Regions from separate parts of the Pseudomonas arvensis genome, predicted to be linked through region 3. Evidence: riboswitches for the same ligand, from Rfam matches in the RefSeq annotation. Region 3 holds a riboswitch; each other region holds the start of a gene.
What was found. A riboswitch is a leader RNA that binds a small molecule or an ion and turns the genes downstream of it on or off. The one in region 3 is predicted to bind cobalamin.
Positions count from the first base shown of each region.

Region 1 (3,268 bases), 1.8 Mb from region 3:
ATTGCGCTTCGAGGCCGGCCGCGTCGAGGTCCTGGCCGATCAGCACCAGGCGCGTGATGCGGGCTTCATCGGCCGTCCAGGCGCGGTCGAAGTGTTTGTCGAAACGGGTGCCCACGCCCTGGATCAGCAGGCGCATCGGTTTGTTCGGGATCGCGGCGAAGCCTTTGACGCGCAGGATGCCGTGCTGCACCACCAGCTGGGTCAAGGCGTCGAGCAGCAGCGCTTCATCGGCTTGAGGCAGGTCGATGGAGATGGAGTCAAACGCATCGTGATCGTGGTCGTCTTCACCTTCGTGGTGGTGATCGTGATGGCTGTGACGACCGTCGATGTGCTCTTCGGACCCAGCACCCAGGCCAATCAGCACGTCCAGGGGTACGCGACCGCTGCTGGCTTCGATAATCTTCACGGCTGGCGGCAGCTCTTCGGCGACTTCCAGGCGGACACGGGCCAGGTCTTGCGGGCTGATCAGATCGGACTTGTTGAGGATCACCAGGTCGGCGCTGGCCAGTTGGTCGGCGAACAGCTCGTGCAGCGGCGACTCGTGGTCCAGGTTCGGGTCGAGCTTGCGCTGGGCGTCCACTTGATCGGGGAACGCAGCGAAGGTGCCAGCGGCCACGGCCGGGCTGTCGACCACGGTAATCACCGCGTCTACCGTGCAGGCGCTGCGGATTTCCGGCCACTGGAAGGCTTGTACCAGTGGTTTTGGCAGGGCCAGGCCCGAGGTTTCGATAAGGATATGGTCAAGGTCGCCGCGACGGGCGACCAACTCGCGCATCACCGGGAAGAATTCTTCCTGCACGGTGCAGCACAGGCAGCCGTTGGCCAGTTCGTAGACACGGCCGTTGGCTTCTTCTTCGGTGCAACCAATGGAGCACTGCTTGAGGATTTCACCATCAATGCCCAGCTCGCCGAACTCATTGACGATCACGGCGATGCGACGGCCCTGGGCGTTGTCGAGCATATGGCGCAGCAAGGTGGTTTTGCCCGAGCCGAGGAAGCCGGTAACGATGGTGACGGGAAGTTTGGCCAGTGTTTTCATCGGATGCCCTTGGGGGCGGGCATACGGGACGATAGGCCCTGCGGCATGGCGCAGAAGCGGATTTCGTCACCGGATCACCCCGCCCGGTTGAATTGGAAAATCGGTTGCGAGGCAGGTCTCCTGGCTTGGGGCTTGCGGGTCGCGAGACCGGCGCCGACTGCGCCTTCCCGCCGTTGATGGCAGTGGCGTGGCAGTCGGATGAACCCTTCACAGTTGCGGGGGCAGCCGCGGCTTGAACCGCGTTCCCTTCTTAGCTTCGGCCTGGGCCGAAGAACCTCGAAGGTGCAAGGCTACAGGGGCTTGCCGCATTTGACTACCGTCCCCCGCCCATGCTCTCCTACACATCTTGTTTCGGGTGCCCCTCACGGGGTGAAACGGGAAACCGGTAAATCATGCACGCCATGACCAGTCCGGTGCTGCCCCCGCAACGGTAAGCGAGTGAAGCGTCAGATCCACTGTGCCAGTACGGCATGGGAAGGCGATGCTTTATAGACCCAGTGTCCCTCGCAAGCCCGGAGACCGGCCCGAAAAATCAGATAACAAACCCGCGGTGGGCGGGCGCTGTTCGGAACCCTGCGTGCCTGGCTCGCGGGGTTTTCATGCGCTCGTTTCACCCAGACACCTGAAAGGGACGCGCCATGTCGATCATCAGCAGCACTTCGCCCTCCGCCAGCAGCACTTCTACCCTGAGCCAACGCCTGACCGCCGCCATCGGTGCGTCGATTCTCGGCGCGTGCCTGGTGTATTTCGCCGGTTTCTCGCATATCGAGGCGGTGCACAACGCTGCCCACGATACTCGCCACAGCGCCGCGTTCCCGTGCCACTGAGACCTGCCGACATGATCAAGCGTATTGCGCAAACCGCAGGGTTCACCGGCTTGCTGGCCGCCCTGCTGCTGACCCTGCTGCAAAGCTTTTGGGTCGCCCCGCTGATATTGCAGGCGGAAACCTTTGAAAAAGCCCCTGCAGCCACCGAAGTGGTGCACGAACACGCCGCCAGCGCTGCTGCCCACACCCACGATGCCGAAGCCTGGGAGCCGGAAGACGGCTGGCAGCGCGTGCTGTCCACTACGGGTGGCAACCTGGTGGTAGCGGTCGGTTTCGCGCTGATGCTGGCCGGCCTCTACACCTTGCGTGCGCCCACCCGCACGGCACAAGGCCTGCTGTGGGGTTTGGCCGGTTACGCGACCTTTGTGCTGGCACCGACGATGGGCCTGCCGCCCGAGTTGCCGGGCACGGCAGCCGCTGATCTGGCGCTGCGCCAGACGTGGTGGATCGGCACTGCGGCCTCCACCGCTGCCGGGATTGCGCTCATCGTGTTCGGCCGCAACTGGCTGCTCAAAGTGCTCGGCGCTGCCATCCTTGCGGTACCGCACGTGATCGGCGCGCCGCAACCGGAAGTGCATGCGATGCTCGCGCCGCAAGCCCTGGAAGCGCAGTTCAAAATCGCCTCGCAACTGACCAACGTGGCGTTCTGGCTGGCCCTGGGCCTGATCAGCGCCTGGCTGTTCCGCCGCAACCGCGACGATCAATACTCGGCATGACCTACGTGGTCGGCCTGGGTTGCCAGCGCGGTTGTGCGGCTCACGCCCTGCTGGCGCTGTTGGATACCGCCCTCGCCGAGGGCGGGATTGATCGCCACAGCATCACCGCACTGGCCAGCATCGACCGCAAACAGGACGAGCCAGGCTTGCTGGCGCTGGCGCGGCAGTTGAATCTGCCTTTGCAGTGCTTCAGCGCCGAGCAACTGGCCGCTTATGCAGACCGACTCAGCCACAAGTCCGCCGTCGCGTTCGCCCATACGGGCTGTTACGGCATCGCCGAAAGCGCCGCCCTGGCCCTTGCGGAACAGCTCTGCGGCGCTCCTGCCCGGTTGCTCATCACCCGCAAAAAAACCGCCCAAGCCACCTTTGCGTTGGCCTGCGCCGGTTAAACCCCCGATAATCGCCCTCCCCGATCATGAGCAATCTTCATGCTCGCCCGTTTTTGACAGGAACTCCCCAATGACCGTCTACTTCATCGGCGCAGGCCCCGGCGACCCGGAATTGATCACCGTCAAAGGCCAGCGGCTGATCCGTAGTTGCCCGGTGATCATTTACGCCGGTTCGCTGGTGCCCGCTGCGGTCCTGGAGGGGCATCAGGCAGAACAGGTGGTGAACAGCGCCGAACTGCACCTGGAGCAGATCATCGACCTGATCAAGACTGCCCACGGCAAAGGCCAGGACGTCGC
Region 1 covers NZ_CP162038.1:2,598,748-2,602,015, reverse strand. Annotated here, with positions in the region: gene cobW (cobalamin biosynthesis protein CobW) at 1-1,039, opposite strand, end outside; cobalamin riboswitch at 1,133-1,333, opposite strand; cobalamin riboswitch at 1,376-1,581, shown strand; gene AB3G88_RS11705 (CbtB domain-containing protein) at 1,678-1,866, shown strand; gene AB3G88_RS11700 (CbtA family protein) at 1,878-2,582, shown strand; gene AB3G88_RS11695 (cobalamin biosynthesis protein) at 2,579-2,971, shown strand; gene cobM (precorrin-4 C(11)-methyltransferase) at 3,042-3,268, shown strand, end outside.
Region 1: linked by a shared signal. The riboswitch ahead of AB3G88_RS11705 (CbtB domain-containing protein) and the one ahead of cobO (cob(I)yrinic acid a,c-diamide adenosyltransferase) in region 3 are both predicted to bind cobalamin.

Region 2 (3,268 bases), 280 kb from region 3:
AGCCGACAATCGACACCATCACCGCCGTCACCAGTGCCGCGCAGCCCACCAGCACAAATTGCACGCGGCGTACCGGAATGCCGAGGGACGCCGCCGAGTCGCTGCCAAAGGTGAACGCATCCAGCGCACGCCGATGCCACAGGCACACCGCCAAGCCGGCCACTGCCACCGGCACCGCCAGCCACACCGACGGCCAGCGCACGCCGCTGAGGTTGCCCAGCAGCCAGAACATGATGCCGCGGGCCTGCTCGGAACTGGCCGACTTGGTGATCAGGAATGCGGTGAGCGCATTGAACAGCTGCGAACCGGCGATGCCTGCAAGGATGATCTGGCCGGTGCCGCTCATGGAGCTGCTGGCCCGCGCCAGCAGGATCACCAGGGCAAACGCCGCCATGGCGCCGACAAACGCGCCGGCCGACAGCGAAATCAACCCGCCGCCCACGCCCATCAGCGCGACCAATACCGCGCCGGTCGATGCGCCGGCGCTGATGCCCAGCAAGTAAGGGTCAGCCAGCGGGTTGCGCAGCAACGACTGCAAGATCACCCCGCAGGTGGCCAGCCCCGCACCGCATGCGGCGGCGACCAGGGCGCGGGTCAGGCGGTAGTTCCACACCACGCCTTCGTCGATGGGGTCGAGCAGGTAGCCGGCGTTCCACAGTTTGTTGGCGAGCACTTGCAGCACCACTTGCGGCTCGATGGCGGTTTCGCCGATGGCCACGCCGGCGAGTACGGCGATCAATAGCAGCGTCAGGGCGAGCAGGGTGCGGATCACGCTTTTATTCATTTGTGCAGGTCGTAGCCGTCGATGGCGCCAGCCAGTTGTTCAAGGCCATCGAACGTGCGGATGCTGGCCTGCAGCGCCAGGGCGTCGAGGATGATGATGCGGTTGTTTTTCACCGCGTCCATGTTGCGCGTGACCGGGTCGCTGCGCAGGAAGGCGAGTTTCTTTTCATGGTCGTCGGCGGGGTAGCGGCGGCGGTCCATGCGGGCGATCACCAGGAAGGTCGGGTTGGCCTTGGCGATGGTTTCCCAGCCGACGGCGGGCCACTCTTCATCGGACTGCACCACGTTGTGCAGGCCGAGGGTTTCGAGCATGAATTCGGGGACGCCCTTGTGGCCGGCCACATACGGGTCGCTGGCCATCTCGGAGCTGGAGAACCACACCAGCGCGCTGGCGTGCTTGAGGCCCTTGCTCTGCACGGTGGCGACGGACTTGGCCAGGCGCGCCTTGAGGTCATCGTTGAGCTGTTGGCCGCGCGCCTGTACGTCGAAAATCTCGGCCAGCTGGCTGATGCTTTTGTAGATGGTTTCGATGCGGAACGGCTCCAGCCGCGTGCCGTCGGCGCCCACCAGGTTGTCCTTGCCTTCGCAGTCGGAGGGCAGCAGGTAGGTCGGGATCTTCAGTTCATGGAATTGCTCGCGGGTGCCCACCACACCTTGCGGGCCGACCACCCATTCCAGCTCGGCAGCCACCAGTTGCGGGCGCTTGGCGATCACGGCTTCGAAGCTCGGCTCGTTGTTGGCCAGGCGTTCGATCTTGTCGTTCTGCGCCTGGTACTGGGGCAGCACACGGTTGAACCACAGCGAGGTGCCGACCACTTTATCGCCGACGCCCAAGGCATACAGCATTTCGGTGGCGGCCTGGCCGATGGTCACGCTGCGCGCAGGAGCTTGCGGGAAGGTCACGGCATTGCCGCAGTTTTCGACCGTCAGCGGGTAGTGAGTGGGCGCCGCTTGGGCCAGGGCACAGAAACCCAGGCCGGTGATCAGGGCAATAACGCGTGGCAGCATCGGGCGATCTCCGTGTGAACCGTAGTTGAAACAGGGGCAGTACGGCTCGGAAATACGCCCTCGAACGCTGCCGGTCGGGCAGGCAAGGATGTCCTTCCCGGACACCCCGCCGGTTAGTGATTGTGCTGGGCCGGCAGGTCTCCTGACTGATGCGTCGTCGCCACGCTCCGACCTTCCCGGACGAGGTCCAGTGGCGTTAAGGAGCAGGCTCGGCACCTACAGTTGCGGGGGCAGTTTCGATTGGCGCCGCGGGCGGCGTTTCGAATTCCCTATTAGTCCCATGGGGGAACCGGCGGCGGTATGGTAGTTGATTCAGCCTCGCAGAGGGAGGCTGAAGTTCAGTGGCTCACAGACGAATGTCTTGGGGGCCCTGGATCAGCGCTTCAATTCGCGTGCCGGTGGCGCGCTCTTCGTTGCTGAACCCGTCGTAGTCGGCCAGGTTGCCGAAACGGATGCCGGTCAATTGCTCGATCTGGATCACGCTGCGCTGGTAGGTCCGCAGTTGGCCAAATACCAGCTCAAGCTGACCCAATTCGCGGCTTTGGTCGATCATGTAGGCACTGGCCGACGGCTTGCCGTCGTCGCTGAGGTAGGCGACCACTTTCCAGAACGCCTTGGGGATTTTGACGCCCCGGTACACGCGGTCATCGTCGCCGAACACCGGCCCGGTAAACACCGTGGCCCGCGCTTTCCAGCGTTGCGTGTTGTCGAGGATGTAGTCTTCCAGCTCCAGCCAGGTTTTCTGGTTAAAGCCGCTCATCTGCGGTGAGCAGTTGGTGAAATGGAACGTATCGAGGTTGGCGGTTTTTGCCTCGTCGCCCCAATTGGGATCCTGGCGCCGCACCAAGTGGCCGCGATCCAGGCCATTGCCGGCGTAGAGGTCTTCGCCTATCTGGGCGTCGGTGGGCAGGCGGCCGTCGTAGGCCCAGGTGTCGTTGCTGCGCACAATATCCACGTGTTTCCCGCCGTCGATATTGACGCCCACGTAGAGTGCCAGTCGTCGGGCGCGTGACATCGTGATGGAGAAATGCGTGTAGTCCAGGCGCTTTGGCTGCGCGTCAGGCGCCAGTGCCTGCGCCACGGTGGGCCAGGGCACCTCGAAGCTACCGAGGAAATCGTCGGCGTACCCCTGGCGGTTTTTCAGGTCTTTGGCCGGGGTAACACGCGGCGTCGCGGCCCGGGCTTCCAACAGGGTTGGGCTGGCCGCGAGCAGCGGCCGCAGGTCGGCGAGCCGGGGGCGATAGGTCAGGTCGGCGTTGGCTTTACGTGCTGGCATCGGGCGGTCCTCACGGGTGTTGGATCAACATGACTGCAACATAGGTTGATGACAATTAATGTCGAGTCAAGCCATGGCGGCTATCCTGAAAACGGTCGTCCAGACGCTCACCCCTCGCAAAAGGAGCCAGCCAATGTGTGTTCGCCAGCCTCATCGCAATCCGATTTTTTGCCTGATCCCGCCGTACATGCTCGACCAGAT
Region 2 covers NZ_CP162038.1:4,132,513-4,135,780, reverse strand. Annotated here, with positions in the region: gene AB3G88_RS18565 (FecCD family ABC transporter permease) at 1-784, opposite strand, end outside; gene AB3G88_RS18560 (ABC transporter substrate-binding protein) at 781-1,791, opposite strand; cobalamin riboswitch at 1,907-2,100, opposite strand; gene AB3G88_RS18555 (DNA/RNA non-specific endonuclease) at 2,138-3,067, opposite strand; gene AB3G88_RS18550 (M4 family metallopeptidase) at 3,201-3,268, shown strand, end outside.
Region 2: linked by a shared signal. The riboswitch ahead of AB3G88_RS18560 (ABC transporter substrate-binding protein) and the one ahead of cobO (cob(I)yrinic acid a,c-diamide adenosyltransferase) in region 3 are both predicted to bind cobalamin.

Region 3 (3,268 bases):
CGCAATGTGCCTTCCGGCAAGTCGACACTTTGCAGGGCCAGTGCCGCCAATTTTTTCTGCATCACCGCATCACCCTGCAACAAGCCAAGCAGTTCGGCGCGGTGGCCATCGACGTCGGTGAGCGAGTCCAGCAGGTAGAGCATGCCGCCGCACTCAGCAAGCAACGGCTTGCCCGCCGCGTGGTGCGCGCGAATGGCGTCGAGCATCGGGGTATTTTCAGACAGCGCCTGGTGGTGCAACTCCGGGTAACCGCCGGGCAGATAGAGACTGTCGGCGTCAGGCAACGCGTGGTCATGGATCGGCGAGAAAAACGTCAGTTCAGCGCCCATCGCCCGCAACAGGTCGAGGCTGGCGCCGTAGGTAAAGGCGAAGGCTTCGTCGCGGGCCACGGCAATGCGGACACCGGCCAACAGCGGCTCGGCGGCGATCACTTCAGGCGCGGCGAAGGTTACGGGTGGCGGCAAGGCGACTTCGCAACTGCTGCCCAAGGCTTGGGCGGCGGCATCCAGGCGTGCATCGAGGTCATTCAGTTCGCTGGCTTGCACCAGACCCAGATGACGGCTCGGCAGTTCGATTCCGGTCTCGCGGGACAGTGCGCCATACCAGCGCAGGCCTTCGGTGAGACTGCCTTCAAGCAACTGCGCATGGCGCAACGTGCCGACGCGGTTGGCCAGCACGCCGGCGAATGGCAGATCCGGCTGGTAGCGCGCCAAGCCCAGTGCCAGGGCGCCAAAGGTCTGGGCCATGGCGGTGCCATCAATCACGCCCAGCACCGGCACGCCGAAGTGGCGCGCCAGATCGGCGCTGGAGGGCGTGCCGTCGAACAGGCCCATCACGCCTTCGATCAGGATCAGGTCGGCCTCCCCCGCTGCTTCCCACAGCAGGCGGCGACTTTCCTGTTCACCCACCATCCACATGTCCAATTGATACACCGGTGCACCGCTGGCGCGCTCGTGGATCATCGGATCGAGGAAGTCCGGGCCGCATTTGAACACACGCACCTTGCGCCCCAGGTTGCGGTGCAAACGCGCCAGCGCGGCGGTGACGGTGGTTTTGCCCTGGCCGGACGCCGGTGCGGCGATCAATACGGCTGGGCAATGACGGGGCTGATTCAAAGTTCGACGCCCTTCTGTGCCTTGATACCGGCCTGGAATGCGTGCTTGAGCATGCCCATTTCGGTGACGGTGTCGCCCATCTCGATCAGTTCCGGCTTGGCGCCACGGCCGGTGACCACCACGTGTTGCATCGGCGGGCGGGCTTGCAGGTCGCTGAGCACTTGGTCCAGGTCGAGGTAGCCGTGCTTGAGGGCGATGTTCAGTTCGTCCAGCACCACCAGGCCGATGGCTGGGTCTTGCAGCAGCTCGCGGGACACCGCCCAGGCAGCTTCGGCGGCGGCGATATCGCGCTGGCGGTCCTGGGTTTCCCAGGTAAAACCTTCGCCCATGACATGGAAGCGCACTTGCTCGGGGAAGCGGCGGAAGAACAACTCCTCACCTGTGCTGTTGCGCCCCTTGATGAACTGCACCACGCCGCACTGCATGCCATGGCCCATGGCGCGGGCGAGCATGCCAAACGCCGAGCTGCTCTTGCCTTTGCCGTTGCCGGTAAGTACCAGCAGCAAGCCGCATTCGTTGGGGGAATTGGCAATGCGCTCGTCGATCACGGCTTTTTTGCGCAGCATGCGCGCCAGGTGGCGTTCGTCGCGGTCGGGGGTATCGGTCATGGCAGCTCTCCGTTGGGGCTGGACAAAAACGGCGGGCAGGAAAAAGAAAAAACAGACAGCCAAGCATCGCCCACCGTGATGCTGTTGGATGATCCAGGCCGGTCTCCGGGCTCATGAGTGGCGCTGCTCTTTATAGAGAGCACACAGGCCAACGCTGCGCCTTCCCATATCGCGAGCGATACAGTGGCAAAAGCAGCGTCTTGACTCATTTACCGTTGCGGGGGCAGCGCCGGAATTGCGGCGGCGCTGTGTACAAGCGCGCTCACTCACCGGCTTCCCTGTTTCACTCCGTCGACCCATGGGTCACAGAGCACCTGGAACAAGCGGCGAAGGTTAGTGGGTTGAGGGGCTAGCTGCAAGCTTCAAGCTTGCAGCTGCTTTTAAGGATTGCGCGCCAGATTCCCCGGCAACACACGCTTGGCGCTCAGGTAGGCATTCTGCCAATACGCTTTGGACAAGGTATCCAGCTTCACCGTACCGCCGGTTTGCGGCGCATGGACAAAACGGCCTTCGCCCACGTAGATCCCGGCATGACTGACCTGCGAACCACCGCCGGTGGCGAAGAACAGCAGGTCGCCGGTTTGCAGGTTCTGCTCGCTCACGTCCTGGGCGCGCATCACGATCAGTTCGCGGGTGGTGCGCGGCAGGGAGATCCCGGCGGCGTCGCGAAACACAAAGCCGATCAGGCCGCTGCAATCAAAGCCCGAGTCCGGCGTGTTGCCGCCCCAGCGATAAGGCGTGCCGACCAGGCCCAGCGCACGGAAGAGCACGTCTTCGGCAGCAGGTGAGAAATTCTGGGTGGAGTAGTTGAACACCGGCTTGGGCTTGACCGCGACAGGAGCGGGCGGTGGACGGCTGGCGCAAGCGCTGAGCAGCGCGGCGCACACGAGGAGAACAAGGCGGGCTGACGTCGACATGTGCAAAACAATCCTGGTCTGGATGCGGCTTTCGCTGCCGAACGCTGAAAACCAGAACGCGCAAGCAAGGCTCGCGCGAACGGATTACAACAATGTCCAGGGATTCTAGCGCTTACACGTCAAACTTCAAGTATCACTTTAAGTTTACTTGCTAGCGGTAACTGTCGTCGGGGCCATGGCGAGTGCACGCTTGGCTTCGATGAAGGTTTTGCTCCAGTAGCTGTCGCCCAGGCTGTCGACTCGAACACCGCCACTGCGACGGCTGCTGGAGTGGATGAACTGGTTATCGCCCAGGTAGATACCGGCGTGGCTGACACGACCACGGCCTGCAGTACTGAAGAAAAGCAGATCACCGGGCTTGAGGTTGTTGCGCGCGACCAACGGTGCTTTCACGTTGATCATTTCGCGAGTGGAGCGTGGCAGGTTCATGCCAGCCTCTTCACGAAACAGATAGCCGATGAAACCGCTGCAATCGAAACCGGCTTCAGAGGTACCGCCGAAACGGTAACGGGTACCGATCAGGGACATGCCACGTTCGAGGATGCTGTCGGCCAGAACTGGAAGCTGATAAGGCTTGTTGCCGGAGAAGTCGGCCAGTTCTTTCTCGGTTGCCTGCTCTTCTTTATAA
Region 3 covers NZ_CP162038.1:4,410,159-4,413,426, forward strand. Annotated here, with positions in the region: gene AB3G88_RS19820 (cobyrinic acid a,c-diamide synthase CobB) at 1-1,115, opposite strand, end outside; gene cobO (cob(I)yrinic acid a,c-diamide adenosyltransferase) at 1,112-1,723, opposite strand; cobalamin riboswitch at 1,803-2,056, opposite strand; gene AB3G88_RS19830 (C40 family peptidase) at 2,104-2,640, opposite strand; gene AB3G88_RS19835 (C40 family peptidase) at 2,785-3,268, opposite strand, start outside.